DNA from 2 places in the Rhizobium sp. N621 genome. Region 1 is predicted to be linked to the other one. Evidence: riboswitches for the same ligand, from Rfam matches in the RefSeq annotation. Region 1 holds a riboswitch; the other holds the start of a gene.
The links. Region 1 has a riboswitch for FMN ahead of AMK00_RS08045 (DMT family transporter). Riboswitches for the same ligand answer to the same signal wherever they lie in the genome.
Positions count from the first base shown of each region.

Region 2: another riboswitch for FMN. It lies ahead of AMK00_RS13775 (6,7-dimethyl-8-ribityllumazine synthase); the one in region 1 lies ahead of AMK00_RS08045 (DMT family transporter).

Region 1 is NZ_CP013495.1:1,654,109-1,669,018, reverse strand. Features, by position in the region: gene AMK00_RS08130 (hypothetical protein) at 1-249, opposite strand, end outside; gene nuoF (NADH-quinone oxidoreductase subunit NuoF) at 252-1,556, opposite strand; gene AMK00_RS08120 (NADH-quinone oxidoreductase subunit E) at 1,567-2,727, opposite strand; gene AMK00_RS08115 (hypothetical protein) at 2,744-3,016, opposite strand; gene AMK00_RS08110 (NADH-quinone oxidoreductase subunit D) at 3,016-4,206, opposite strand; gene AMK00_RS08105 (NADH-quinone oxidoreductase subunit C) at 4,273-4,875, opposite strand; gene AMK00_RS08100 (NuoB/complex I 20 kDa subunit family protein) at 4,894-5,478, opposite strand; gene AMK00_RS08095 (NADH-quinone oxidoreductase subunit A) at 5,469-5,834, opposite strand; tRNA gene AMK00_RS08090 (tRNA-Asp) at 6,082-6,158, opposite strand; tRNA gene AMK00_RS08085 (tRNA-Asp) at 6,210-6,286, opposite strand; tRNA gene AMK00_RS08080 (tRNA-Val) at 6,700-6,775, shown strand; gene AMK00_RS33560 (hypothetical protein) at 7,061-7,273, shown strand; gene AMK00_RS08070 (glutathione peroxidase) at 7,298-7,846, opposite strand; gene AMK00_RS08065 (hypothetical protein) at 7,974-8,336, opposite strand; gene AMK00_RS08060 (class I SAM-dependent methyltransferase) at 8,500-9,105, shown strand; gene AMK00_RS08055 ((R)-mandelonitrile lyase) at 9,111-9,512, opposite strand; gene AMK00_RS08050 (aldo/keto reductase) at 9,655-10,641, shown strand; gene AMK00_RS08045 (DMT family transporter) at 10,880-11,788, opposite strand; FMN riboswitch at 11,973-12,124, opposite strand; gene hupB (DNA-binding protein HupB) at 12,240-12,515, opposite strand; gene lon (endopeptidase La) at 12,722-14,910, opposite strand, start outside.
Region 2 is NZ_CP013495.1:2,806,638-2,821,547, reverse strand. Features, by position in the region: gene AMK00_RS13785 (DUF1194 domain-containing protein) at 1-661, shown strand, start outside; gene AMK00_RS13780 (VOC family protein) at 965-1,654, opposite strand; gene AMK00_RS13775 (6,7-dimethyl-8-ribityllumazine synthase) at 1,904-2,338, opposite strand; FMN riboswitch at 2,418-2,560, opposite strand; gene AMK00_RS13770 (SRPBCC family protein) at 2,945-3,391, shown strand; gene AMK00_RS13765 (GCG_CRPN prefix-to-repeats domain-containing protein) at 3,565-3,873, shown strand; gene AMK00_RS13760 (hypothetical protein) at 3,953-4,177, opposite strand; gene AMK00_RS13755 (adenylate/guanylate cyclase domain-containing protein) at 4,632-5,729, shown strand; gene AMK00_RS13750 (ArsR/SmtB family transcription factor) at 5,920-6,570, shown strand; gene AMK00_RS13745 (MFS transporter) at 6,567-7,805, shown strand; gene AMK00_RS13740 (LysR family transcriptional regulator) at 7,828-8,724, opposite strand; gene AMK00_RS13735 (LLM class flavin-dependent oxidoreductase) at 8,912-9,934, opposite strand; gene AMK00_RS13730 (SDR family NAD(P)-dependent oxidoreductase) at 10,083-10,712, shown strand; gene AMK00_RS13725 (hypothetical protein) at 10,812-11,141, opposite strand; gene AMK00_RS13720 (DUF899 domain-containing protein) at 11,147-11,944, opposite strand; gene AMK00_RS13715 (hypothetical protein) at 12,060-13,280, shown strand; gene AMK00_RS13710 (Vgb family protein) at 13,308-13,937, shown strand; gene AMK00_RS13705 (IS110 family transposase) at 14,011-14,910, opposite strand, start outside.

The DNA of each region.
Region 1 (14,910 bases):
GGCGGCCGCGAGCTTGCCGGTCGTTTCCAGCGCGCTCTGGAAGGCCCCGAAAATGGCGCCCGCCATCTGTGTCGAGAAACCGAAGCCGATCGCGGTTGCGGCGGCAAAGGCTGCGGCGGGATGCGCCATCAGCGGATGCACAGGCAACGCCTGTGCGTTTTCCAGCATCTCGGCGGCAAGACGGCCGAAGCCGGCCGCGATATCGGCTGTCTCTTCCTTCTTCCCACTTTTCGATGCCTTGTCCGTCATGATTATTCAGCCGCCTCCAGAACCGCGCCGTGGTCGAGCGCGCTTGCGGTATACTGGTCGATGCGCTTTTCGATCTCGGGGCGGAAGTTACGGATCAGACCCTGCACCGGCCATGCGGCGGCGTCGCCGAGCGCACAGATGGTGTGGCCTTCGATCTGCTTCGTCACCTGAAACAGCATGTCGATTTCGCGCTTCTGGGCATTGCCCTTGGCCATGCGTTCCATCACCCGCCACATCCAGCCGGTGCCTTCGCGGCAGGGCGTGCACTGGCCGCAGCTCTCATGCTTGAAGAAGGCGGAGATGCGGGCGATCGCCTTGATGACGTCGGTGGACTTGTCCATGACGATCGCGGCGGCCGTGCCGAAGGAAGAGCCGACGCCGCGTAGGCCGTCGAAATCCATCGGGCAGTCGATGATATCCTTGGCCGGAACGATCGGGCAGGATGCGCCGCCCGGAATGACTGCGAGCAGATTGTCCCAGCCGCCGCGGATGCCGCCGGCATGGCGGTCCACCAATTCGCGGAAGGTAATGCCCATTTCCTCTTCGACCGTGCACGGCTTGTTGACATGGCCGGAGAGCATGAACAGCTTGGTGCCGACATTGTTCGGGCGGCCGATGGACGAGAACCAGCCGGCGCCGCGGCGCAGGATCGTCGGCGCCACAGCAATCGATTCGACGTTGTTAACCGTCGTCGGGCAGCCGTAGAGACCCATATTGGCCGGGAATGGCGGCTTCAGGCGCGGCTGGCCCTTCTTGCCTTCGAGGCTTTCAAGCAGCGCGGTCTCTTCGCCGCAGATATAGGCGCCGGCGCCGTGATGGACGAAGATGTCCATGTCCCAGCCGAGCTTGTTGTTCTTTCCGAGTAGGCCGTAGTCATAACATTCGTCGATCGCGGCCTGCAGCGCTTCGCGCTCGCGGATATATTCGCCGCGCACATAGATATAAGCGGTATTGGCGCCCATGGCGAAGCTTGCGACGACGCAGCCTTCGATCAGCGTGTGCGGATCGTGGCGCATGATGTCGCGGTCCTTGCAGGTGCCGGGCTCCGATTCGTCGGCATTGACGACGAGGTAATGCGGACGGCCGTCGCTTTCCTTCGGCATGAAGGACCATTTGAGACCCGTGGGGAAGCCGGCTCCGCCGCGGCCGCGAAGGCCAGAGGCCTTCATCTCGTTGATGATCCAGTCGCGGCCTTTTTCGAGGATCTGCTTGGTGCCGTCCCAGTGGCCGCGGCTCATCGCGCCCTTCAGGGACTTGTCCTTGAGGCCGTAGATGTTGGTAAAGATGCGGTCTTTATCTTGTAACATGCTTCACCTCTTACCGCGGCTTCTTGCCGAAGACCTTGATATATTCCGCTTCGCCGCCCTTGGCGAGCGCCTTGGCCTGCTTGACCCAGTCGTCACGCTCGATGCGGCCGCGGAAATTCAGGTAGCCATCGACCCATTCGCGCTCGGCCTTCTTCCAGCCTGCCACCTGCGAGAAGGTGAAGATGCCGATTTCGTTCAATGTCGCCTCGATCTTCGGACCGACGCCGGAGATCATCTTCAGGTCATCCGGAGCGGCGGGCTTTTCGATGCCGGCCGGGCGGTTCTTGTCGGTCAGACTTGGCTTGGCCGCCGGGGCGGTTTCGGCCTTCGCGGCCGGCGCCGGCTCGGCAGGCGCGGTGCCGGAAACCGGCTGCTGCTCGGCTGCCTTGGCGTTTTTCGCTGCCGCCTTCGGCGCCGTTGCCGGCGTCTTCAAGATCGCATTGGTCTCGGCATCGGTGCTCTTCGGGCGGCCGGCCTCGGAGGGCGGGATCGGCGCGCCGTCGGCCGGCGCCGACACGCTTTCGGCATCGGTCTTCTTGGCGCGTGTCCTTGCCTTCGGCTCTTCCGTCGTCAGCGAGGTCAGGCCGCCTTCAGGTGCTGAGAATATCCGGTCGACCTGGGTGCCCGGCTTGATGCTCGCGCCATTGCCGGTGGCAAAGGTGTCGATGATCTCTTCGAGACGTTCGGGCGTCAGATCCTCATAGGTGTCCTTGCCGATCATCACCATCGGGGCGTTGACGCAGGCGCCAAGACACTCGACCTCTTCCCAGGAGAGCGTGCCTTCGGCATTGCGCTCGAAGGGGTGCGCGTGGATCTTGCTCTTGCAGACCGACATCAGCGCTTCCGAACCGCGCAGCATGCAGGGCGTGGTGCCGCAGACCTGGACATGGGCCCGCGTGCCGACGGGATGCAGCTGGAACTGCGTATAGAAGGTCGCGACCTCGAGCACTCTGATATAGGCCATGTCAAGCATGTCGGCGATCTTTTCGATCGCCGCGCGCGTGACCCAGCCGTCCTGTTCCTGCGCTCGCATCAGCAGCGGAATGACCGCCGATTGCTGGCGGCCGGCGGGGTATTTCTGGATCGTCTTGTCCGCCCAAACCGCATTTTCATCGCTGAAAGCGAATGCGGCAGGCTGAAATTGATCTTCGGCTAATCGACGAACGGACATTCTTCCTCACGCCTTGTCAGTTTAGGGTTCCACACCGCGAAGCGGTCAAAGACTGCATTTCGCAGGCATAGGCCGACTGGTCTTTCTGCATAAATACGACGAATTTTCCGCCGTTCGGAACGGCGGCCTTGATCTGATAGCCCTTGGACAAAAGCTCGCCCATGGACGATTGCTGCCCCGGCGGCGTCACTTCCTTATGACCCAGCGGCGTGCCGAGGGTGTCGGCCTCCTGGGCCGAAACCCCGGATGCCGCAAAAAGAATTGCGACGGCCAGCGGCAGAAGCTGCATCAGCGGTCCACCTCGCCGAAGACGATATCGAGCGAGCCAAGGACGGCAGCGACGTCGGCAAGCTGGTGGCCGCGGCACATAAAGTCCATCGCCTGCAGATGGGCGTAACCCGGAGCGCGGATCTTGCAGCGATACGGCTTGTTCGAGCCGTCGGAGACGAGATAGACGCCGAACTCGCCCTTCGGCGCCTCGACGGCGGCGTAAACCTCGCCGGCCGGCACGTGGTAGCCTTCGGTGTAGAGCTTGAAATGGTGGATCAGCGCCTCCATCGAGCGCTTCATCTCGCCGCGCTTCGGCGGCACGACCTTGCCGTCGATCGACGAGAACGGACCGGTCTTGGCATCCGAGAGCAGGCGATTGACGCACTGCTTCATGATGCGGACCGACTGGCGCATCTCGATCATGCGGATCAGGTAGCGATCGTAATTGTCGCCGTTCTTGCCGATCGGGATGTCGAATTCGAGATCGGAATAACATTCGTAAGGTTGGGCGCGACGCAGGTCCCAGGCAGCGCCCGAACCGCGCACCATGACGCCGGAGAAGCCCCAGGCCCAGCAATCTTGCAACGAGACGATGCCGATATCGACGTTGCGTTGCTTGAAGATGCGGTTGCCGGTGAGCAGGTCGTCGATATCATCGAGCGCCTTCAGGAAGGGATCGCACCAGTCGCCGATGTCCTGCACGAGCTTTTCCGGCAGATCCTGGTGGACGCCGCCCGGGCGGAAATAAGCGGCATGCATGCGCGAACCGCTGGCGCGTTCATAGAACACCATCAGCTTTTCACGCTCTTCAAAGCCCCAGAGCGGCGGCGTCAGCGCGCCGACGTCCATCGCCTGCGTCGTGACGTTCAAGAGATGCGAGAGGATGCGACCGATCTCCGAATAGAGCACGCGGATCAGCTGGCCGCGGATCGGGATCTCGATGCCGAGCAGCTTTTCGACGGCCAGCGCATAGGCATGCTCCTGGTTCATCGGCGCGACATAATCGAGCCGATCGAAATAGGGCACCGCCTGCAGATAGGTCTTGGTCTCGATCAGCTTCTCGGTGCCGCGATGCAGCAGTCCGATATGCGGATCAACCCGCTCCACAATTTCGCCGTCAAGCTCCAGGACAAGACGAAGAACGCCGTGCGCCGCCGGATGCTGCGGTCCGAAATTGATGTTGAAGTTGCGGACGTTATGTTCGGTCATGGCGATGGGCTCGCGTTCTCAGATAACCAGTGAGTGGCAGGCACAAGCCCACCAGCCGCCTTGAATTTATTGCTTCGCTTTTTCATCGCCAGGGAGAACATATTCAGTTCCCTCCCAGGGCGACATAAAGTCAAAGTTGCGGAATTCCTGCTTCAGTTCTACCGGCTCGTAAACGACACGCTTGGCCGCATCGTCGTAGCGGACTTCGACGAAACCAGTGGTCGGGAAGTCCTTGCGCAGCGGGTGACCTTCGAAACCGTAATCGGTCAGGATGCGGCGCAGATCAGGATGGCCGGTGAAGAGCACGCCGTACATATCCCAGGTCTCGCGCTCGAACCAGTCGGCGCCGGGATAAAGGCCGCAAGCCGACGGAACGGGCGTATCTTCGTCGGTTGCGACCTTGACGCGGATGCGCAGATTCTTCTTCGGCGACAGCAGGTGATAGACGACATCGAAGCGCAGCTCGCGCTGCGGCCAGTCGACACCGCAAATATCGATCAGGTTGACGAAACCGCATTTGGCGTCGTCACGCAGGAAGGTCAAAAGCGGGATCAGGTTTTCACCTGTCGCCGTCAGCGTCAGCTCGCCATACTTCAGCTGCGATGCGGCGATCAGGTTGCCGCGCGCTTCGCCAAGGTAGGACGCAAGCTCAGTCAGGGCTTCACTCATATGCCTTGTCCTTAACCCTTAGCGTTCGATCGTGCCGGTGCGTCGGATCTTCTTCTGCAGCAGAAGCACGCCATAGAGCAGCGCTTCCGCCGTGGGGGGACAGCCCGGCACGTAGATGTCGATCGGCACGACGCGGTCGCAGCCGCGCACCACGGAATAGGAATAGTGATAGTAGCCACCGCCATTGGCGCAGGAGCCCATCGAGATGACGTAGCGCGGCTCTGGCATCTGGTCGTAGACCTTGCGCAGAGCGGGCGCCATCTTGTTGGTCAGCGTGCCGGCGACGATCATCACGTCGGACTGGCGCGGTGAGGCGCGCGGCGCAAAACCGAAACGCTCGACGTCGTAACGCGGCATCGACAGCTGCATCATTTCGACAGCGCAGCAGGCAAGGCCGAAGGTCATCCACATCAGCGAGCCGGTGCGAGCCCAATTGATCAGCTCGTCGGTCGAGGTGACGAGGAAACCCTTGTCGGCGAGCTCGTTGTTGATCTCGCCGAAGAATGCGTCATTGCTGCCGATCGGCTTACCGGTCGAGGGATCGATGATCCCCTTCGGCTGCTGGGCGACGAGCGGCTGATTGCTCACAGGGGTCACTCCCATTCCAGGGCTCCCTTTTTCCATTCATAGATAAAGCCGATGGTCAGCACGAGGAGGAAGACCATCATGGACCAGAAGCCGAACCAGCCGATGGCGCCGAAGGAAACGGCCCATGGGAAGAGGAAGGCGACCTCGAGGTCGAAGATGATGAAGAGGATCGACACGAGATAGAAGCGGATGTCGAACTTCATGCGGGCATCGTCGAAAGCGTTGAAGCCGCATTCGTAAGCCGAGAGCTTTTCCGAATCGGGCGCTTTGAAAGCCACGGCGAACGGCGCAATGAGCAGCGCCAGGCCGATAACGAGCGCGATGGCGATGAAGATAGCGATCGGAATATAGGAACTGAGCAGTTCAGTCATCATGTTCATCCTTGCTTGCCGGAGGCGCCAGGCGGCGCATTTGGGCAATTGCCCGACAAGCGAACGTGCGTTGCAACAAGCCGTGGTTAGCGCAGCCGACGCCGCGGCGCAAGACTTTTACAGAGGCAATTCGACGCGTCGCGCGCGGACATTATCAAGCAGATGCAACGATGTCGCGACAAATCCGCAGAAGTCGATTCAAGCTGCATGCCTGACCCTTGGAAACTGCATGGCTTTCGGAAGAGAATGGCGCGAGTGACGGGGCTCGAACCCGCGACCTCCGGCGTGACAGGCCGGCACTCTAACCGACTGAGCTACACCCGCGCATAGTGGACGAAAGAGCCGGACCGCGGCGTCTGAACGCCTGCTTTGAAATGGCGCGAGTGACGGGGCTCGAACCCGCGACCTCCGGCGTGACAGGCCGGCACTCTAACCGACTGAGCTACACCCGCACTTCATTTCAAGCAATCCGGATGCCTTCGCACCCTCACCAAAACGGCTGCCCGTCTCGATGAGCGGCTAACTACGGGGTTCGCCTTTTAGTGTCAAGCAGGTTTGGAGACAAAACCATGACAGTCGTTGAATTGTTTCGGCAAAGCCGCTGCAGGAAGAACGGAAAGCCGGCAATTCCAACCTCCGCAGCCGTAGCGAGGCACGATCGGAGCCGACGGCGCAGGCAAAATGCGTAAGTCCGCCGCCTTCCCCTCCCCTTTATCCACAGGCGACCGCGCCCGATCGGCAGCGCAGACCAGCAGACGACCGCCAAAAAAATCAAAAATTCTTCACAAACACTCTTGCGGTTTTGCCGCGATCCGCATAGATCACGGCCACCAACGCAGCAGGCCGATCCGGCTTCGCCAGCGATGGGCGATTAGCTCAGTTGGTAGAGCGCCTCGTTTACACCGAGGATGTCGGGAGTTCGAGTCTCTCATCGCCCACCATTTTTTACAAAGTGCCAAACAGCTGGATAATGCCGAGGCTTCGCAGACAGACGCCCGCATTGATTCGTCACCATATTTGCAATTCCAGTTGCACAGCCTATCCAGCCGAGGCGCCCGGCAGCTTTAAATGCGCCGCTCCTTGAAAGCCAGTGCTCCACCAAAACGGACTATCCCCCGCCGGCACGCCACCTCCTATTGGGCGAATGGATGGGGGCGGGCAAAAGTGAGACTATTCGTCGCCCGGAAGTCTCCGCAGTTGAAGGCTTAACGGCGCCGGGGGGTGCCATGAGAACTCTATGCTCCGCATTGACGCTGTGCATCGCGATCGCCCTTGGCGCGCCAAGCGCCACATATGTCAGCCTGCCCGGATACGCGTTCAAAACGAATCCGAACTGCCAACGCCACGTACCGAAGACGAAGTTTGACAGAAGGTGCGACCAGCCGAGACTGGGTTTCAAGGACTTTACGCCCCCGCTTGTGACCGTGCTCGGGATCTGAAGATCCTGCTCGGCTCCTAGCAAATCATCCCTTCGCCAGCTCTTGATCCACCGCCGAAACCAGCCGCGAATCGTCTGCCGTCACATCGGGCGCGAAGCGGGCGGCGATTTGGCCGCCGCGGCCGATCAGGAATTTTTCGAAATTCCAGAGGATGTCATCCTCGTCGCCGCCTGATATGCCGTGGGATTTCAGGCGTTCGCGCATCGGACCCTCGCCCGTCGTCTTCACGCCCGATTTGGTCAGCTGCCGGTAGAGCGGGTGCTGGGCCTCGCCCTTGACCGAAATCTTAGAAAAAATCGGGAAAGTGACGTCGTAGGTGGTGGTGCAGAAATCGAGGATCTCGGCGTCGGTGCCGGGTTCCTGGCCCTTGAAGTCGTTGGCGGGGAAAGCGGCGATGACGAAGCCGCGCTCGCGCTTTTCGCCATAGAGTCTTTCAAGCCCCTCATATTGCGGCGTGAGCCCGCACTTCGAGGCGACATTGACGATCAGAAGCACCCTGCCCTTGTATTCGTTCAGCGTGGTCTGTCGACCATCCACCGTCTTGACCGGAATATCCAGCACATTGCCCGTCATGGGAACCTCCAATTGGCAAGGATCGTTCGGGGAGCTTAGCGATAGCGCCGCCATTGTCATCAGGGTGAAGGATCAACTCGGCGTCAGCATCCCCGGCGTCGCCGTTTGGCGACACCGGGGAAGCCCCTCAGGCGGGTGAGGTTTCCCTTACGTCGTCGAGCAGGAAATGGACCACGAGGTAATCGGTCCTGTAGTGGCGGCCGCTGTCGGAGACGGATTCGACGCTGCCGCCATCCTTTGGATGCCAGGGATGGTAATGGGGATTAGTGGTGATGAGCGTGATGGCCTTGCCGACGAACGGTCCCTCACCCAACCGGAAACGCATCTCGGCGAGCGGCCAGATTCGCTCGTAATCTTCCATGGCGATTCGCGCCTTCAGCGCTTTCCGATGCAGCGGCTCACCGGCGCCAGGCTCGGCGGACGATTCCAGCATCACTTCTTCGGCATCGGCAATGATGGCATTGAACTCTTCGGGCCACATCCGTCTCATGAAGTCGCTCCTCCCAGGGCTCTTTCGTCATTTACAGGCGAAACTTAACCTTTTGTCCGGAAGAAGCAAATTCTTGTCATGCCGTTGTCATCCGCGTCGGCTGCTCCTACGTTCCCGTCATACCGCATCAGGGCCGTCAGCCGCCCCAATCCCGAGATCAGAGATGAAGACACGTGAAGAAAGGCAGGCGCTGCGGGCGAGCATGCCGCGCACCCCGCTCAGCGCCCATCATATGGAAAACGCCCGCCTGCTGCCGGATCGCGGCGAACTGCTCTACCGGATCCCGAATGGCGGCATCGGCGTCGAAGTGGGCGCAGCCTTCGGCGAATATACGGCGGAGATCCTGGAAAAGAATCGCCCGGCGCAGCTTTATCTCATCGATCCCTGGTCGATGGATCGCTACAGCTCCGGGCTCGACGCGATTCACACGAATTTCGCGGCCGAGATCAAGGCCGGCCGGCTGCACCTGATGCAAGGCACATCGCTCGACAAGCTCGCCGAATTCGAGGACGACTTCCTCGACTGGGCCTATATCGACACCGACCATTCCTTCGAGCTCACCTGGCAGGAGCTCCTGCTCTGCGAGAAGAAGGTGAAGCGGACAGGACGCATTGCCGGCCACGATTTCTGCACCGGCAACACGGTCAAACCGATCGTCTACGGTGTCGTCGAGGCGGTTACCAAATTCTGCAAGGATTATGGCTGGCAATTCGAATTCCTGACGGTCGAATCACATGCGCATTTTTCCTATTGCCTGAAGCGGCTTTGATCAGCTCACGCCTTGCCGGAATATTGATCGTCGCTGACCTTTTCCATCCAGTCGACATGGCTGCCGTCCAATGCCTCGTGAATGGCAATATGCGTCATCGCCGTGTCCGGGCCGGCGCCGTGCCAGTGTTTTTCGCCCGGCGCAAACCAGACAGTGTCGCCGGCGCGGATCTCGCGGATATCCCCGCCCCAGCTCTGGGCGAGGCCCTTGCCTGAGGTGACGATCAGCGTCTGGCCGAGCGGATGCGTGTGCCAGGCCGTGCGGGCGCCCGGTTCGAAGGTGACGGAGGTTGCCCTCACCCGGGCCGGCGCCGGCGGCTCGATCAGCGGATCCTGGCGAACGGCGCCGGTAAAGTAGTCGGCCGGCGGTTTCGTCGAAGGGCGAGAGCCGGCGGGTTTGATCTCCATAATCGTTCCTTTCCATCCATTGCGGTTGAAGCCTTATCTGCGGACGATATTTGATCGAGGCGACCGATCAAGACCGGATCGGCAATTGCCGCACAGTTGCCCGCCTGATAGGCCAGTGTCTTTCATAACCGGGGAGATGTTCATGAAACACCATGCTTTTGGCCGCATGCCCTTCACCGTCACCAATGTCGGCTTCGGCGCCTGGCAGATCGGCGGCTCCTGGGGCGACATCAGCGAGGCGGATGGGCGCGTGGCGCTGAATGCCGCGCTCGATGCCGGTATGACGTTCATCGACACGGCGGATGTCTACGGCGACGGACGCTCGGAAAAGATCATTGCCGATGTCTTGAAGACGCGCGGCGGCGAGCGCCCGATGGTCGCGACCAAGGCCGGCCGCCGCCTCAACCCGCATGTCGCGGAAGGTTATAGCAAGGCCAATCTCGAAGGCTTCATCGACCGCAGCCTGGAGAATCTTGCGGTCGACAGTCTCGACCTCGTGCAGCTGCACTGCCCGCCGCGCGAGGTGCTTTACCAGCCTGAGATCTTCGAGAGCCTGGATACGCTGCAGCAAGCCGGCAAGATCAAGGGCTATGGCGTCAGCGTCGAAAAGGTCGAGGACGGGCTGAAGGCGATCGAATATCCCGGCGTCGTCAGCATCCAGATCATCTACAACATCTTTCGCCAGCGCCCCGACCACCTGTTCTTCCAAGAGGCGCGCCGCAGGAACGTGGCGATCATCGCCCGCGTGCCGCTCGCAAGCGGCCTTCTCTCAGGCAAGATCAGCCGCGAGACGCAGTTTGCCAGCGACGACCACCGCAATTTCAACCGCCACGGCGAAGCTTTCGATGTCGGCGAGACCTTTGCGGGCGTACCCTTCGAGGTCGGGCTGCAGGCGGTCGAGGAAGTGCGCAAGCTAGTGCCGGCCGGCGCCACCATGGCCGCCTTTGCGCTGCGCTGGATCCTGATGAGCGATGCGGTCACCGTCGTCATCCCCGGCGCCCGCAATGCCGAACAGGCGCGAGCCAACGCGGCTGCCGCCGACCTTGCGCCGCTTTCAGCGGATGTCATGGCGGCAACGCGCGAGATCTACGAGCGGCTGATCGCGCCGCATGTGCATCAGCGCTGGTAGCGCTGGAGGTTCTTCGTAAGGACTACGGCGAGACGAGAACAGCCTCTCATCCGGCTACCCCCACCGACCGGGGTCGAGCCACTCGTCTCGACCCGTCCTTCGGACCCCCGCTCGCGGGGCGAAGGGACCAAGCCGCAACCTCCCCGTCCCCCGCTCGCCTCTCGCAGGGCGCGTCCCCTCTCCCCGTTTTTACGCATGACGGAGACATGACGACCGGCAGGATTTCAGAGAGTCGGCGTCAGGCTGCCTGTTTTTCCCGACGCATCTCATTTCTCATGATGAAGAGCGACGCGGAAAGAATGAGTGCAGCGCCCAACCACAGATAGCCGGCGGGCGCATAGCCGAAGAACAGCCAGCCGGCGAGAACGTTCAGCGGCAGCTTCAGGTCATCGAAGGGCTGGACATAGGCGGCGTCGGCGCTGGCATAGGCTAGGGTCAGCAGATATTGCGCCACGACCGTCAGGAGGCCAGCCAGAAGGAAGAGCGCGAGTGTCGTGCCTGTCGGCACTGCGAAACCCGCGGCAAGCGCCAGACCGCCGTTGATCGGCGTCAGCAGCACCAACAGCCAGACAGTGATGGTCTCCGGCCTCTCGATACCCGTCAGGCTCTTGGTGATGAGCGATGAGGCACCCCAGAGCAGTGCCGAGAGCACCGGCAGGAGCGCTGCCCAGGTGAAGCTGTCCGACCATGGCTGGAGGATGATCATCGCGCCGGCAAAGCCGACACCGGTCGCTGCCCAGCGGGCCGGGCCGACGCGCTCACCGAGGAACAGGCGGGCACCGAGAATGATGAAGAAGGGTGAGGTCATGACCAGCGCGATCGCCTGCCAGATCGGCACCGAGGCAAGACCGGAAACCCAGGCCTCGACACCAAGCGCGGCAAAGACGACGCGCACGACGTGGCGCCAGGGATAGTCCGTCCGCATAGCAGCAAGGCCGGATTTGCGCAGGAAGGGCAAGGAGAAGAGGAAGGCGAAGGCATATTGCCAGAAGGCTGCGGAGGCTGGAGGAAAGGCAAGCTTCATGGTCAGCCATTGGGTGACGACGTTGAGCAGCGAGAAGGCGACGCCTCCAAGCACCATGAAAACGGCGCCGGCAATGGCGCGGGAACGCGGCATTGTAAGGGAATTCTGATTCATGTCTTCCATCCAGAACTACAGCGCCGCGCGTCTTTCCAGACGCGCAAAGGACGCTGTAGCGCTTTTAATTGCTGCATAATTTCATCCTTAAATCGATTCCGATTTGAGGAGTTATGCAGGCGACCAACATAAATCAGGACGCATGAGTCAACGGCGCGCAGACGCCGGCAGTCCTCTGCTCGCTCGCGGCCATGCTCATTCTCTTTCATCCGGACTATACCGTCGGCTCCGGAATCGCACCGGATCTGCTGACCCTTCCCCGGCCAAAGCTTCGGAAGGCGCTCGCGGGCTCGGGCCGCAGCCCTTACCGCCGGTGGGGACTTTCACCCCGCCCTGAGAACAGCACGTTCGTAAAACAAAGCACTTCTTGCGGCAAGCGCAAAACAAAAGGGGTCCGGCAGTGCCGAACCCCTCGAAATCCTGCTCAGCCATTCTCGTTTACGGCCGGCGGACGATCAAATCAGCCGTTGACGGCGTCCTTCAAGCCCTTGCCGGGCGTGAACTTCGGCACGTTGCGAGCCGGGATATCGACTTCAGCGCCGGTCGACGGGTTACGGCCCTTCGTTGCAGCGCGATGAGAAACGGTGAAGCTGCCGAAACCAGCGAGGCGGATGTCGCCCTTGTTCTTGAGTTCGGCCTGGACAACGTCGAAAACCGCGTCAACAGCGGAAGCCGCGTCAGACTTCGTCAGTCCTGCCTTTTCGGCGACTGCGGACACGAGTTCATTCTTGTTCATGTTTCCACCCCTTTCTAAATGGTATGAAACGACTCAAATCTAAGCTAGGCGCAGATTAGGTTTCATCAGGCCCGCCGGGAACCCAAAAGCCCTGCAAATCAAGGAAAAGCAAGCGTCTCCATGACGTTTTCACAAAAAAGGCTGGCGTTTCCGCCAGCCTTTTCGCGTCTTTTGCGCTAATAGGGCACAAATGTGGCAAACGCCACTCAATGCGCTATGGTTGCGCCCGTATCATCAAGGCCTTCGACCGACGTGATGACAGGCGTTTCCACCGTGCCATCCCACTCGATCGGCTCCGGCCGCCGGATCAGCGCGTGCTTGATCACCTCGCCCATCCGGGAGACCGGGATGATCTCCATGCTGTTCTTCACATTGTCCGGAATCTCCGCCAGATCCTTGGCGTTCTCCTCCGGAATCAGCACCTTCTTGATGCCACCGCGAAGCGCTGCGAGCAGCTTTTCCTTGAGACCGCCAATCGGCAGCACACGGCCGCGAAGGGTGATTTCACCGGTCATGGCCACATGCTTGTTGACCGGGATGCCGGTCATGATCGAGACGATGGCGGTTGCCATGGCGACACCGGCCGACGGACCATCCTTCGGCGTCGCACCTTCCGGCACGTGCACGTGGATGTCGTTCTTTTCGAACATCGGCGGTTCGATGCCGAAATCGACGGCGCGCGAGCGGACATAAGAGGCCGCCGCCGAGATCGATTCCTTCATGACGTCCTTCAGATTGCCGGTAACCGTCATGCGGCCCTTGCCCGGCATCATCACACCTTCGATGGTCAGCAGTTCGCCGCCGACTTCCGTCCACGCAAGACCGGTCACGACGCCGACCTGATCCTCGCCCTCGGCTTCGCCATGGCGGAAGCGCGGCACGCCGAGATAGTCGGCGATGTTGGCGGCCGTCACGTGAACGGACTTCGTCTTGCCCTTGATGATCTCGGTGACCGCCTTGCGGGCGAGCTTCATCAATTCGCGTTCAAAGCTGCGGACACCGGCTTCGCGGGTATACTGCTGGCTGATCGCCATCAGGGCGTCGTCGCTGACCGAGAATTCTTCCGGCTGCAACGCATGTTCCTTGATAGCCTTCGGCAGCAGGTGCCGCTTGGCGATCTCGCGCTTCTCGTCCTCGGTGTAACCGGCGATACGGATGATTTCCATGCGGTCCATCAGCGGTGCAGGGATGTTCAGCGTATTCGCCGTCGTGATGAACATCACGTCCGACAGGTCGTATTCGACTTCCAGATAGTGGTCCATGAAGGTCGAGTTCTGCGCCGGGTCGAGCACTTCGAGCAGGGCGGAGGACGGGTCGCCGCGGAAATCCATGCCCATCTTGTCGATTTCGTCGAGCAGGAAGAGCGGATTGGACTTCTTTGCCTTCTTCATCGACTGGATGACCTTGCCGGGCATCGAGCCGATATAGGTGCGGCGGTGACCGCGGATTTCGGCTTCGTCGCGAACGCCGCCGAGCGCCATGCGGACATACTCACGGCCGGTCGCCTTGGCGATCGACTGGGCGAGCGAGGTCTTGCCGACACCAGGAGGGCCGACGAGGCAGAGGATCGGGCCCTTGATCTTGGTGGCGCGGGCCTGCACGGCCAGATATTCGACGATGCGCTCCTTGACCTTGTCGAGACCGAAGTGATCAGCTTCGAGGATCTTTTCGGCGTTGTTGAGATCGGCCTTGATCTTCGACTTCTTGCCCCAGGGAATGCCGAGCAGCCAGTCCAGATAGTTGCGCACGACGGTGGCTTCGGCCGACATCGGGCTCATCTGACGCAGCTTCTTCAGCTCCGCATCGGCCTTTTCACGGGCCTCCTTGGACAGCTTGGTCTTGGCGATGCGCTCTTCCAGTTCGCTCATCTCGTCGCGGCCTTCCTCGCCGTCGCCGAGCTCCTTCTGGATCGCCTTCATCTGCTCATTGAGGTAGTACTCACGCTGGGTCTTCTCCATCTGGCGCTTGACGCGCGAGCGGATGCGCTTTTCGACCTGAAGGACCGAAATCTCGCCTTCCATGAAGCCGAGAGCCTTTTCGAGGCGCTGCTTGACGCTGGTGGTTTCCAGCATCTCCTGCTTCTCGGTGATCTTGATCGACAGGTGCGAGGCGACCGTATCGGCGAGCTTGGAATAGTCGTCGATCTGGCTGGCGGCGCCGACCACTTCAGGGGAAATCTTCTTGTTGAGCTTCACATAGCTCTCGAATTCGGAAACGACCGAGCGCGACAAGGCTTCCAGCTCGACCGGATCGTCATGGGGCTCCTCGAGCACATGGCCGAGCGCCTCATAGAAATCCTCACGGCTCGTATAGGTGTCGATCTCGGCGCGGGCGCGGCCTTCGACCAGAACCTTGACGGTGCCATCAGGAAGCTTCAAGAGCTGCAGCACGTTTG
Region 2 (14,910 bases), 1.2 Mb from region 1:
GGATTTCGAAGAGATTGGCATTCAGCGCGATGGATACGTCGAGGCGCTCAAGCACAAGGAATTCATCGATGCGGTCAAGGGCGGGCTCACCGGCCGCATCGCCATCAGCTACTTCGAATGGGCGGGCTATGTCGTCCAGGACTCGATGATCGACTGGCAGGTCATCGAGACGGAGGCGGATGCGATCGCCTTTGCAGGCAAGCTCGACGCCCGGCCGATTGCCACGCAACGGCGCACCTCGATCTCCACCGCCATCGATCAGGGCGCCAGCATGATCGCCACCGGTCCCTTTCGCGGCAGGCGCGAGGTGATCGACGTTTCCGGCGACGGCCCTAACAATTCCGGCGATCCCGTCATACCCGCGCGCGACAAGGCGGTGGCGTCAGGCATGATCATCAACGGCCTGACCATCATGCTGCGTCCTTCCGATGCCCCCGGCGGGCTCGACAAATATTACGCCGATTGCGTGATCGGCGGCCCCGGCAGCTTCGTGCTGCCGGTCCACAAGATCGAGGATTTCGCCATCGCGGTGCGCCGCAAGCTGGTGCTCGAGATCAGCGGCATTTCTCCGTCGCCTGGGGTGGAGAGGATCGCTGCGGACGCGCCGACGACGGATTGTCTGATCGGCGAGAAGCAGTGGCGGGATATATTCGATCGGTGAGGCGTGGCTGCGGCGCGACTTGGAATGAGAGGACACCGTGTCGCACCCCCCTCTGTCCTGCCGGACATCTCCCCCACAAGGAGGGAGATCGGCTGGGCGTAACGGCTTCCCCAAACAACTAAAGCATCGTGATTGTCGCTGCCGGCTGGGAGGGAGCGACGGTCAGGCCACTTGCCAATCTCCACCCTTGTGGGGGAGATGTCCGGCAGGACAGAGGGGGAACACGGCACGCTTAAAAGGAAAGAAGCCCGCCATGAGGGGTTTGAAGGCGAGCCGGGTGCTCCCAACGTCTGCCGCCGCCACCTACAACGGCAATTGCCTGCCGGCCTGTTCGCTGACCATGTATTCGGCGTACCAGTCCGGCCAGTTCTCATCATACTTGCCGCCGTTGCGTTTCTCGTGTTCGCCGTGGGCCTGGGCGGCGCGGCGGAGTGCCGCCGCAAGGTCGCTCGATGTCGAGAAGGCCGTCTCATCGGCGTCGATGCGGCCGGGGAGGCGGGTGGTGACTTCCTGGAACAGCCAGCCATTGCCGTCGGGATCCTTGAACGAGGCAAAGGAACGGTAGCTGCGGTGCTCGGGGTCGTGGCCGGCGATGCGCAGGCGCCCGAAGAGATAGGGCTCGTCCTTGCCGGCATAGACGCCCGATGCGTCGTGGAAGACCTCGCTCACCTCGACGCTGCGGGCGATGAGATCGCGCCGCGCGGCCTCGATGTCGGAGACGATGAGGTAGAGCCCTTGCGCGGAGCCGGGGGCGGCGGCCGTGACGTTCCTGCCGAAGATGATGGCGCAGCCGGAGCCCGGCGGGGTGAACTGGATCACCCGAAAATCGGCATCATTGGCAAAGTCGGCGTCGAGCCTCCAGCCCAGGCCGTCATAGAAACGTTTGGCGCGGTCGACGTCGGAAACGGGGATGACGACCACCTCGAGCTTGGTGTCGACCGGTCGTGTTCTCGCGGATTCGGTGGGGGGTTCACTGCGCACTGCATTGCTCATCTTCAGCTCCTCAGGGTTTGGACGCATTAAGAATGGCGATACATGTCGGGGTCGAGTGGACCACAGCGCGTTAGGGGCGTCGAATCAATTATTCTATCGGTGCAGAAGAGACGGCGGGCCGATCCCGCCGCCTGTCGCGCGGCTGCTAAAGCGCGTCGCGATCTTTCAGATTCGCTTTTTGCGCTTTAGGTTTTTGTTTTCACGCATGTCGTTGGCGCAAAACCGCTGCACACTTTTGCGCGACCTGCTTCACGCCGCAAGAGCGGCGCGTGTCTTGCCGATCATCAGGGCGGCGCGTGCCGCCTCGCGGCCCTTCTCTACGAAATGGGCGCGGTAGATCTGCGTATGATGCTCGGTTTCCTGATAGTGGTGCGGCGTCAGCGAAACGGATAGCACCGGCACGCCCGTATCCATGCCTGCACGCATCAGGCCATCGACGACGGCCTGGGCGACGAATTCGTGGCGGTAGATCCCGCCGTCGACGACGAAGGCGGCGGCGATGACGGCGGCATAACGTCCGGTCGCGGCAAGATCGCGCGACAGCAGCGGCATTTCGAAAGCGCCGGGGACGTCGAATACGTCGATTTGTTCGGCGGGAACAAGCTGTTGGAAGCCTTCAAGCGCACGGTCGACGATATCGGCGTGCCAGCCGGCTTTGACGAAGGCATAACGGGTGGGTGTCATGGTAATCTCCTTTGGCGTACAGACACGTCACCCAAGGCGATCACGAGCATCCGCCGCCAGCCTGGAGGGCAGCAGCAGCGCACGTTCTCTTTCATCCGGACTATGACCGTCGGCTCAGGCATCTCACCTGATCTGCTGACCCTTCCGAGGAAGGCGCTCGCGGGCTCGCAACTGAAACTGCATACCGCCGGTAGGGACTTTCACCCCGCCCTGAGAACGGCGCGGACAATAGGGGCAAGGCGGCGAGCTGGCAATAGGGAAGATATTTTCGGGTGGGTGCGGTTTTCAACCTCAAGAGAGCCTCATCCTGTGAGGTGCCCGTAGGGGCCCCGAAGGACGACGCGGGCGCGCTGACATTGGATGGAAGCAAGGAGCGGCGTTGGAGCGCGTCCTTTGAGGCTCCGCCCTGCGGGCTGCGCGCCTCAGGCTGAGGGAGCTCGGAGGTTGCCGCGCCGAGGCCGGTGAGGGTCTCACCTAAGGGTGCTGCAGGATGCCCGCCCTTGCTCAGCGCACGCTTCCGCCTACATGCTCCCATTGAGGACACCCACGTCAATACAGCATGATACGTCGTTCCCCGAGACCGAGCGGCAACCATGGGAGAGAGACATGCCAGAATCTTTCGTCGTGCGCCGCGAGGCGCATCTTGCGGCGCCGCCGGCGGCGGTGTTTGCGCTGATGACCGATCCGGAGAAGATCCTGCGCTGGATGGGGACGGAGGCCGAGGTCGAGCCGGAGCCCGGTGGGCTCTATCTCGTCAACGTCACCGGCGCCCGCTTTGCGCGCGGCTCGTTTCGCGAGGTGGTGCCGGTGCATCGGCTTGCCTACAGCTTCGGCTGGGACGGCAGCGAGGTGGTGCCGCCGGGATCGAGTCTGGTCGAGATCGACCTGATCGAGCAGGGAGGCGGGACGCTTTTGCGGCTCACCCACAGCGGCCTGCCGAGTGCGGAGCAATGCGCTGGCCATGAGGAAGGCTGGGCGCATTACCTCGGGCGGCTCACCGAGGTCGCCGCCGGGCGGAACCCTGGTCCAGATCCATTTTACGGCAGGAGATGAACGGTTTTCGGCAGGCGGCGGGATGTTCCTCAAGCGCTTGACGCTGCGGGAAGAACGATCCGCCGCGGTCAAAAAAGTGCTGCTTTTTCGTCGGTAAACATGAACGTGCAGTTCATCTCCAGTTCAATTTGGCGGTCCTAAGGTGATTGCGGCTGGATGAAATGGAGTTTTCGATGAAGGCACTTTCTATCGCGGCTGCCTTGCTCGCTGGCAGCCTCTCGATCGGCACAGCTCAGGCGATGCCGATCGGGTCAATCAAGGTTGAGAGCACTGTCACAAAGGTCGACTACGCCTGTGGTCGCGGCTGGCACCTGACCCGCTGGGGCGAATGCCGGCACAACTGGCGCCGCCCGCCGCCTGTAGCTTTCTATGGCGGTCCGCCCCGCTGGGGCTGGGAGCGGCGTCATCGCGATTGGGATGGCCCGCGTTGGCGCTATGAGCGGCGCTGGGACCGCGAACGCCGCTGGCGGGATGACTACTAAAAGCCTTTGACAGAAGCGGACGAACGAGGGCCGGTGCGATGTTTCGCCCGGCCTTTATCTGTTGAAATAACGACCGCGCTCAGATGCGGCTGACGAGCCAGTGCTTTCCGTCGATCAGCTCTTCGAGCTCGGCCGGATCTTTGACGCCGAACTCGAACCATTCGACGAGTTCCTTCGCCTTCCGCTTGCTTTCCTCGGCCGTGAACTCGATCCCATAGCGCGCGCACCACCGCCGAAGGATCGACGTCAGCAGCGTCATGTCATTCCCGTCAAGCGGGTCTTTCGGCCAGTATGTCGTGCCCATCGCAACCCCTCAATCGCTGATGACAAGCTGGCACATAATCGAATCAATGTCGCGCAATTTAAACGTGTTTATTCGGTTGTTTTCAACCGTGGCGAATGGTTTTCCACAGAGTTGTCGGGCGGTGGGGTTGACAGGGTTGCGGAGGGACTCGGCGGGAGCAAGTGCCGATAGGAGATCCTCCGGACACCAGAGGTGTCCTCAGTTTGCCGACAAAATCTCCTCCGTCATGCTCGGCCTTGTGCCGAGTATCTGACCAGGGCAATTGTTTGGACGACCACCGTTCTTCATATGCATAATTGGATCATCTCAGATCCTCGGCACAAGGCCGAGGATGACGGAGGAGATTTTGGTTGCCAACAGGCGGAGACCGGAGACCTCCTCAGAAGTTGCAGGAGTGTCCGTGGGTTGATGTCCGGGGGTTGCCCAGGTCTTGTTGCAATGCCAATGTTAACCCATGGATCTGCCTTCCTCTCTTGCCTGGCTGATTGACGAGGCTGCGGCTTCGCCCGGTCCCGAACGGTTTCTGGCCGAGCTCGGGCGCCGGCTGCTGGCCGATGGCCTGGCGCTTTCCGGCGGCGCGCTGACACTTTCGGTGCCGCATCCGATCATCGCGCGGCGTACCTGGCTGTGGCGGGCCGAAACCGGAGCCGTCATCGAGGCGCTGGGTTTTGCCGCCGCACCTCAAAGCGATGCCGGGCGCGAATGGCTGGCCGGGCTCGGGCCGGTTTGGGAGGAGAGGATTGGAGCTTCACGGGACGGCGCCATGCTCGGCTGGGCGGGTGTCGGCAGGGGGACGGGGGCGGACGAATTTCCTCCTGATGAAGCCGCGCGGCTGCAGGAGATCGCGCGTTTTGCCGCCGCGCCGCTCGCAGCCCTTGCGGCGCGGGAGGCGCTGGCAGCACTGCTGGAAGCCTATCTCGGTCGGCGCAGTGCGGCCCGGGTTCAGTCGGGTGCGCTTGCCCGTGGCACCGGTGAGACCATTCGCGCCGCTCTTCTCTGCGCCGATTTGCGGGATTTCACCGCGCTTTCTCAGGTGACGGAGCCGCAGGCGATGATTTCAGCGCTCGATGCTTATTTCGACCGCGTTGCCGGCGCCGTGCACGCCTTCGGTGGCGAGGTGCTGAAATTCATCGGCGACGGCGTGCTGGCGATCTTTCCCGTCACCGCCGCTTCCGGCAACGAGGCCGGAGCTGATCGGGAGGCCTGCGAGGCGGCGCTTCGGGCTGTCGCCGCCTGCCGCGCCGGCATGGTCCATCTCGACCAGATGCGCCGGGCGCAGGGGCTGGCGCCGCTGCCCTTCGGTGCGGCGCTGCATTTCGGCGAAATCCTCTGGGGCAATATCGGCGCCGCCGACCGGCTAGATTTCACTGCCATCGGCCCGGCGGTCAATCTGGTCAGCCGGCTGGAAGGGCTCTGCAAGCCGCTCGGCCACAGCGTGCTGATCTCAGGCGCGGTGGCTGCGAATACCGAGGCCGCGCTGACGCGGCTCGGCGAGCACACCCTGCGCGGCATCGCCGAGCCCTGTGCCGTCTTCACTTTGGCCGAGGATTGAGCCCGAGATGGCGCTGCCCGAATGCGCCCGCCATGCCATGTTTGGCGCTCACAAGAATCATGATTGTTAATCACTCGTATGGCGCGTGATCATTCCAGCCACTGCCGGAGATCGTTTTCAAATATTCCTTAGGAAGAGAGTTTGCAAAGAAGCTTTTGCAAAGATATGTTTGCGATTATATGATGGGATCATGAAAGAGCAGAACTCCGAACCTGCCGCAGATGCTGTTGCCTCGCGCATAGTCAGCCGTGTCGTGCCCGAACCGACCGCACTGAAGGCGCTGGCCCACCCCGTCCGGCTGCGCATGCTCGGCATGCTGAGGATCGACGGCCCCGCCACGGCGACGCAGCTCGCCGTCCGGCTCGGCCTGAACAGCGGCGCGACGAGCTATCATCTGCGCCAGCTCGCCCAATATGGTTTCATCGAGGAAGCGCCGCATGCCTCCCGGCGCGACCGCTGGTGGCGCGCCAGCCATGAGCTGACCTCGGCTCCCCCGAGCGAAGCCGAAGGCGAGGCGCTCGATCTCGACATGGCCTTCAACCAGGCGGCCCTCTCGCTGCAGGTCGGCCAGATGCAGCAGGCGCTGGAGGAATATGCCGAGCTGCCAGCGGAATGGCGCAGGGCGACGGCGGCCGACGACATCATCATCCCGATGACGGCGGAACAGGCCGAGGCCCTGACGAAACGGCTGAGCGATATCATCCTGGAAGCCATGCGGGCCGCCCCACCATTGGGGGAGGCCGCTTCCCGGAATCCTGACATGGTTCCTTTCTATGTCATGCTGCACGCTTTCCCCTATCCGGGCCGCCTGCCGCACCGCGAGCGAGAGGACGGGACGTGAGAAAAGGCAAGCCTTTCCTGGCGCTTGCCGCCGCAGAGACGCTTTCGCTTTCCGGCACCCGGCTATCGACCATCGCCATTCCCTGGCTGGTGCTGAGCGCTACAGGCAGCCCCGTGCTGACCGGTCTGACGGCGATGATGGAGATGCTGCCTTATGTGCTCGCCAAGGCGCTCGGCGGGCCGCTGATCGACCGCATCGGCGCCAAGCGCATCGCCATCATCTGCGACACTGCTTCCGTTATTGTGGTCGGGCTGGTGCCGATTGTCGATCTCTTCGGCATGCTGACCGTGCCGGTGCTGCTGCCCGTTGTTTTTGTCATGGGGGTGCTGCGAGGCCCCTCCGATGCCGCCAAGCAAGCGATGGTTTCCGATATCGCTGCGCTGGCGGCCGTGCCGCTCGAACGGGTGACCGGCGTCTCCAGCGCCATCGAACGGCTAGCCTCGACGGTGGGCGCTGCCGGCGCCGGCGCATTGATCGGGCTGATAGGCCCGGGGCAGGCGCTCCTCGTCAACGCCGCCACCTTCGCCGCCGCAGCGCTGGTCGTCGCGACCGGCATACCCGGCAGGCGGCGCGCTCCGGAGTTGCCCGCCGCGCTGGACGCTCGGCGGGGCAGGGTGCCTTCCTATGTCGACGATCTCCGGGAAGGCTGGCGCTTTCTGCGCAGCGACGCCGTGCTCGTCAGCATTGTCACCATGGTGGCGATCACCAATCTGCTCGATCAGGCCTATCACGCCGTGCTGCTGCCCGTCTGGACGAAGAACGCCGGTCATGGGCCGGAACTGCTCGGAGCGATGTTCGCCGCCTTCTCCGGCGCTTCCATCGCGGGCGCGGCGATCGCCGCTGTCATCGGCGAGCGCATGCCGCGTCTGATCGTCTATACCGTGGCCTTCCTCCTGACCGGATTTCCGCGCTTTCTGGTGCTCGCGGTCGATGCGGCGCTCGGCTCCGTCTTTGCGACGCTCGCAATCGCGGGCTTTGCCTCGGGTTTCCTCAACCCCATTTTGTCGGCGGTGATCTTCGAGCGTATCCCCAAGCCGCTAACCGGGCGCGTCACCGCGATGAATACCGCCCTCTGTTTTGCCCTCATCCCCTTCGGGGGCCTCGTCGGCGGCGCGCTGATCAGCACGATCGGGCTTGGTTCAGCGGTGCTCCTCTGCGGGCTCGCTTATCTCGCCGCGACTCTCGCTCCGCTGGCGCTCAAGAGCTTCCGTGGTTTTGACAAGGCCATGGCATGAGTCCCCCGCGCAGGCTCTAGCCTTATCCGATTTCCTCGATCATCAGATCGATAAAGCAGCGCACCCGCGGCTCCAATACGCCTTTGTCGGGATAGAGCGCCACGATCTTCGTGTCGTCGGTTTCGAGGTCGGGCAGGACCTGCCGGAGACGGCCGGCGGTCAAATCGGCGGCGGCAACGAAGTCCGGAAGAAGGGCGATTCCGAGGCCGGCCAGGGCGGCGTCGCGAACGGCTTCACCGCTGTCGAGCCTCAGGCGGCTGCGCCCCTGGGCCTTGATCCAGCCGCCGCCGCTGCGAAAGCGCCAACCCTGCCTTTGGCCGCGGCTGGTGAAGAACAGGCAGTCATGGGCGGCGAGATCCGCTATATCGCGGGGCATGCCGCGTTGGGTGAGGTAGGAGGGCGAGGCGCAGAGTAGCGCCTTGTCACTGGCGATCACGCGCGTGATCAACCGGCTGTCGGCCGCCGACGGCGTCGCGCCAATCGCGATCGCCAGATCGAAGCCATCCTCGAGGTTGTCGGCCGGGCGATCGGTGAAGCTCACTTCGACCTGCACGTCAGGCCAGGTGCGAAGATATTTTTCGAGCAAAGGGAGCACGACAAGCGATCCGAAGACATCGGGAGCGGCGAGCCTGAGCACGCCTCGCGGCACACCGCTTTGCCCCCCAATGCTCGCTTCCGCCTCGTCGACCGATGCCAGGATCTGCAGCCCGTGGTCATAGAACACTCGTCCTTCATCGGTCAGGCTCAGTGTCCTCGTGGTCCGGTTGAGCAGGCGCGCGCCGAGCCGCTCTTCCAGACGGGTGACGGCCTTTCCCGCTGCCGAACGGGAGAGGCCCATCGCCTGGCCGCCGGCGATAAAGCTTCCGGCATCGACGACGGCCATGAAGATCAGGATATCGTTCAGGTTCGTGCGCGGCATGAAGGCAACTCGAGCGATTCAACTGCAGCCTTAACTCGGTCGCGATGTGACCGATTCAAGGCTCGCACCATCAACGTCGGCCGCGCCAGTTAGGTCCCGGGCGCATCGAAATGATGGTGGTCGGCGACAGCTGCCGTTTCGCGTCACCACCGCCCAAATCGAAGGCTCGCGCCAACAAGCCTCGCCGTCAGCGCCAGCCGAGCGCCGGAGCGACGTGAGTGAGGATCGCTTCGATGACGTGGGCGTTGTAGGCGACGCCGAGCTGGTTGGGCACGGTGAGCAGCAGCGTGTCGGCCTCGGCAATCGCCTCGTCTTCCGCAAGCTGCTTGATGAGCACGTCAGGTTCGGCGGCGTAGCTGCGGCCGAAGATCGCCCGGGTCTTCTCGTCGATGAAGCCGATCTTGTCGCCCTCGTCGTTGCCGTAGCCGAAATAGGCGCGGTCACGTTCGTCGACCAGCGCGAAGATGCTGCGGCTGACCGAGACGCGCGGCTGACGCGTGTGGCCGGCTTCCTTCCAGGCGTCGCGATAGGCGCGGATCTGGTCGGCCTGCTGGACGTGGAACGGCTCGCCGGTCTCGTCGTCCTTAAGCGTCGAGCTCTGCAGGTTCATGCCGAGCTTGGCTGCCCAGACGGCGGTGGCGTTGGAGCTCGCCCCCCACCAGATGCGCTCGCGCAGGCCCTCCGAATGCGGCTCGAGACGCAGCAGGCCGGGCGGATTCGGAAACATCGGCCGCGGGTTCGGTTTGGCGAAGCCTTCGCCGCGCAGCACTTCGAGGAAAACTTCGGCATGATGCCTGGCCATCTCGGCCTCGCTCTGACCTTCCGGCGGCGCATAGCCGAAATGACGCCAGCCGTCGATCACCTGTTCAGGCGAGCCGCGGCTGATGCCGAGTTGCAGCCGCCCTCCGGCGATGAGATCGGCAGCACCGGCATCCTCGGCCATATAGAGCGGGTTCTCGTAACGCATGTCGATGACCGCGGTGCCGATCTCGATCCGGCTGGTCTTGGCGCCGACGGCGGCAAGCAGTGGAAAGGGCGCGGCGAGCTGCCGGGCGAAATGGTGCACGCGGAAATAAGCGCCATCGGCGCCGAGCTCCTCGGCCGCCACGGCAAGGTCGATCGACTGCAGCAGCGCATCGCCCGCCGAACGCGTCTGCGATTGAGGCGAGGGCGTCCAGTGCCCGAACGAGAGAAAACCGACTTTCTTCATGCCGCGCCTTTATCCATTGCATCTCATGATGGATCGGTCATCGCATAGTTTTGGTGCGCAAGACAATCACAACCGGAATGGAATGGCGCGCTTGGCAGGCGACGCTTGCTGAAGCGGCACGCGAGGCAACGCTCGTAAATGGCGGGAAATGAGTCGCCTTTCCCGGGCCGGCGCGCCGATACGCAAGGAGCGATCGTCATTCGGGAACTCCGCTTTCACGGAAGCGGCGGCCTATAGCGCCAGCAAGTTCGGCCTGCGCGGCTTCTCCGAAGCACTGCGGGCGGAGGTGGCCGACACGCCGCGCATTCACGTATGCGACGTCTATCCCGCCTTTGTCGATACGCCGGGCCTCAGGCGTGGCGCCAATTATGTCGGCCGCCAGGTCACCGCGCCGCCGCCGGTTCTCGATGCGCGCCGCGTCGCCGAGGCGATTGTCGGCGTCGCCAGGTCGCCGCGCGCCACCACCACGGTCGGCGTGGTCACCACTGCGACGCGGCTTGCCCATCTGCTGGCGCCCCATCTTGCCGCCAGGGCTCTCGGCCGGCTGATGGCCGCCTATTTCAAGCGGGCGCCGCGCGCCGCCGAAAGCGACGGCAATCTCTACTGGCCTTCCACCGACGCCGCCCGGATCGATGGCGGGCTCCGATCGCGGCACAGGTATTCGGCGCCGCTCCTCCTCGGTCTCATCGCGGTTGCTGTGCTGGCGATCGGCGCCGCTGCGCCGAGGACGTACCCGCGCCGGCGGCTGGCGCTGGGCAGCCGGCACCGGTTTTGGTAGGCGGGTTGGATGGTGCAGATGCTGGAGGTTTGTATGGCATGCCGTGTGGCACGCCCTCTCCTCCGTTCGTGTGACGAGCACAGGCGAGCGGGTGAACTATCAGCATCGCTTCATGCCCCCACTGACAAGGCGCAGCCACGGAGCCAGGTGGAAGCCGGTCATCAGCAGGTACATCGGCACCATTCCGGTCAGCGGGAAGTTATCGGGCGTGGTGGTGCAGATCACGTCGGCGCTGCCGGTTGCGGCCGTCAGCAGCGCCATGATCGCGAAGGTCGGGGCGGCGGCGAGAGACAGAAAATCAGCGGCGAGAGCGGGTTTGGCCGGCTCGCCGGCGGGTTCGTCAGCGGCGGCGGCGAGCGACAGCCAGTTGTCTGTGTCGAGGGAGGGGTTGGCGTCAGCCCGTTTCGGGACGTGAGCGAAGAGTGCCATGACAGTCACTCCTTGCCGTAGCGGTCGTGGTGGCGCCACCAGATGCCGATTTCGTTGCGGCCCTTCGGCGCGCGGTCGAGCCATTGATACATGCCCCAGAGCCCGTCGAGCCCGCGCGCATAGCTGGAATAGCTGTGGTAGACGGCGCCATCGATGAGTTCGAAGGCGCTGACGCCGGGGCGGTCGCGGGTGTAGGTGGGAACGTCGGTGCCGGTCATCGAAGCGATCTGGACGATGGGTTCGTCGCTGCCGCGCGACTGCCATTCCGGCACGGCCTTGCCCGCCGGCGGTTCCGAGGCGGGCGGTTCGCGACGGTAGTTGTATTCGATCTCGCCGAGACGCTGCTGCTCCGGGCTGAACCAGACGCTGAAATCGGCGTTGAAATCGCTGCCGGCCGAGGAAGCCCAGGGAAAGCTCCAGTCCATGCGCCGCTTGAAGGCCTCAAGCTTTGCGAGCGGCGCGCGCGAGACGACCCAGAAGGCGACGTCGTGATTTTCCAGGTGGACGAAGAAGCCGTTGAAGCCGTCGGCGATCGAGGAGCAGGAGGGGCATCCGGCGCTGTAATCCGGCCCGAACATGAAATGATAGATCAGGAGCTGCGAACGCCCGCCGAACAGATCCTTCAGCGAAGCACCGCCGCCTTCGGTATCGAAGCGGTAGTCCTTGTCGATCCTCACACGCGGCAACTGCTGGCGTTTGGCCGCCAGCGCATCGCTTTGCCGCGTCAGTTCCTTTTCCTCCTCGAGCAGATCGAGTCTCGCCGCCAGCCATTGCTCGCGGGTTGCGTTCAGCATTGCCGTCATGGGTCTTCTCCTTTGCCTGTCTCTCGTCGTAGCATCCGGCTCGGTTGCCTGCCGTTGAGCGAAGATTACGGCCGAAGGGACAAACGCCGGGAGTGACAAGTGTGACGGGATTTGAATGGACTCGCTGATTACGGCTGCTGCGCAGGCGCTGGCATCGGGCGATACGCTCGGCGCGCTGAAACGGGTGGCGCTGCGCGACGATGCGCCGGCGTTGGCGCTACGCGGCATCGCCATGGCACAGCTCGGTGACCTCATTCGCGCCAAGGCGCTGCTGAAGAGTGCCGTGCGTGCTTTCGGACCGCGGGAGGCGGTGGCTCGCGCCCGCTGTGTCGTCGCCGAGGCAGAAATCGCGCTCGTCTCGCGCGATCTCACCTGGCCGCCGAAGACGCTGGAGGCGGCGCGCAAGGTTTTGGAAGCGCATGGCGACCGGGTCAACGCCGCCCATGCCGGCAATATCGCCATTCGTCGGCTGGTGCTGATCGGCCGCCTTGACGAAGCCGAGCAGGCGCTGGCCGCGCTCGACCCGACGCCGCTGCCGCCGGCCTTGCGGGCCGCCCATGAGCTTGTTGCGGCCGGCATCGCCGTTCGGCGCCTGCGCACGCATGCGGCCCGCGCAGCACTCGAACGGGCACAGCTTGCGGCCGAGCGGGCGAATATGCCCGTGTTGACGGCGGAGGTCGAAGCCGCTGGACATGTGCTCGATCTGCCGGCGGCGCGGTTGGTTTCTCGCGGGCATGACCAGCCGCTGCTGCTTGCCGAGGTGGAGGCGCTCTTTTCCGGCGGCACGCTCGTCGTCGACGCCTGCCGCCATGTCGTGCGCGCCGCCGGCGCGATGGTGCCGCTCGCGAGCCGGCCGGTGCTTTTCGCGCTCGCTCGTGCGCTTGCCGAAGCCTGGCCGGCGGATGTGTCGCGGGGCGCGCTGATCGCACGCGCCTTCCGCGGCAAGCATGCCGATGAATCGCATCGCGCCCGGCTGCGCGTCGAGATCGGCCGGCTGCGCGCGGAATTAGCCGGGCTGGCGGAGGTCTCGGCTACCAAGCGCGGTTTCGCCCTTTCCCCTGCCGGCGCTGCTGAGGTCGCAGTGCTTGCCCCGCTCGTCGAAGGGCCGCATGCGGCTGTGCTCGCCTTCCTCGCCGATGGCGAAGCGTGGTCGAGTTCGGCGCTGGCGATCGCGCTCGGCACCAGTCCGCGCACCGTGCAGCGGGCGCTGGATGCGCTCGCCGGCGAGCAGAGGGTGCAAGCGATCGGACGCGGCCGGGCGCGCCGCTGGATGAGCCCGCCGCTCTCCTCTTTCCCGACGATCTTGTTACTCCCGGGACCGCTGCCGAGCGACTAGTATGGGTCAACCGACAAGGAGGAAGACATGAAGACATCGGCTGCGACCATTCTGCGTGAATATGGACCCTTTCCCGGCGCGGAGCGCGTTCATGGCGTCACCTTCGACGGCCGGCATGTCTGGTTCGCCTCAGGCGACAGGCTGAATGCGCTCGACCCCGACAGCGGCGAGGTGGTGCGGTCGATCGAGGTCGCCTCCCACGCCGGAACGGCTTTCGACGGCGAATTCCTCTATCAGATCGCCGAGGACGTCATTCACAAGATCGACCCGAAGACCGGCCAGATTCTTTCCACCATCCCGGCCCCAGGCAATGGCGGCGATTCCGGCCTTGCCTGGGCCGAGGGCACGCTCTGGGTCGGCCAGCATCGCGGCCGCAGAATCCATCAGATCGATCCCGAAACCGGCAAGATCCTGCGCACCATCGAATCCAACCGCGTCGTGACAGGCGTCACCTGGGTCGACGGCCAGCTCTGGCACGGCACCTGGGAGGGCGACGACAGCGACGTCAGACGCATCGATCCGAAGACGGGCGAGGTGCTTGAACGGCTCGACATGCCGGACGGCGCCGGCGTCTCCGGGCTCGAATCCGACGGCGCCGGCTGCTTCTTCTGTGGCGGAGGCAACAGCGGCAAGATCCGCGCCGTGCGCCGGCCGTGAGCGCTGCGCCGCCGGGGGGCTGCTCCGTACAAGAAGCCGGCGTCAGCGCACCCGCCTCGCCCTTACGGGCGCCTCAGCAACCGTGTTGTTGGGGTTCGCTCCATGGGGTTCGTCTTTTGATAATCGTGTTGATCATGACGATGAATTTCCGCATGGCGGCGACGAGGGCGACCTTGGGTGGTTTGCCGGCATCGCGCAGTCTTTTGTGGAAGGCCTTGATGGCCGGGCTGCAACGGATGGCCGAGAGCGTTGCCATGTAGAGAGCGCATCGGACGGTGGCGCGGCCGCCGGCGATGTGGCGCTGGCCACGCCAGGTGCCGCTGTCGTGGGCGACCGGGGCGACGCCGACGAGGGCTGCGAGCTTCTTGTCGTCGATGGCGCCGAGTTCGGGCAGCTCGGCGATGAGCACGGCGGCGCCGACCTCGCCGATGCCTGGCACGGTCAGCAGCAGGTCGCGGCGTGCGGCCATGTCGGGCTCGGCCTCGATGGCAAGCGCGATGGCGGCATCGACGCGGGCGAGCTGGCTCTTGAGGGCGGCGAGGGTCTCGCCAATCAGCGCGGCGACGGCTTGCGGGGCATGTTCGAGGCGGTTCTTCTCGGCGACCGCCATGTCGATGAGCTGCCGGCGGCGGGCGACGAGGGCAGCAAGCGCGATGCGGCCGTCGTCGATATGGGGGATCTGTGCCGGCCGCATCGCTCTGGCGAAGTGGAGAATGACGCGGGCGTCGACCTGATCGGTCTTGGCCAGCCGCCCGCTGGCCCTGGCGAAATCGCGCACCTGGCGGGGATTGACGACGGCGATGGGAATACCGGCGGCCATCAGCGCCCTGACGATCGCCATCTCGTAACCGCCGGTGGCCTCGACGACGACCAGCTCGGCGCCGGCTATCGCCGTCGCCAGCGCGGTCCGGCCCGGCGCGTCGTTGTCAAAGCGGCCAACGGCGCTTTTGCCCTCGACGGCCACGTCGAAATG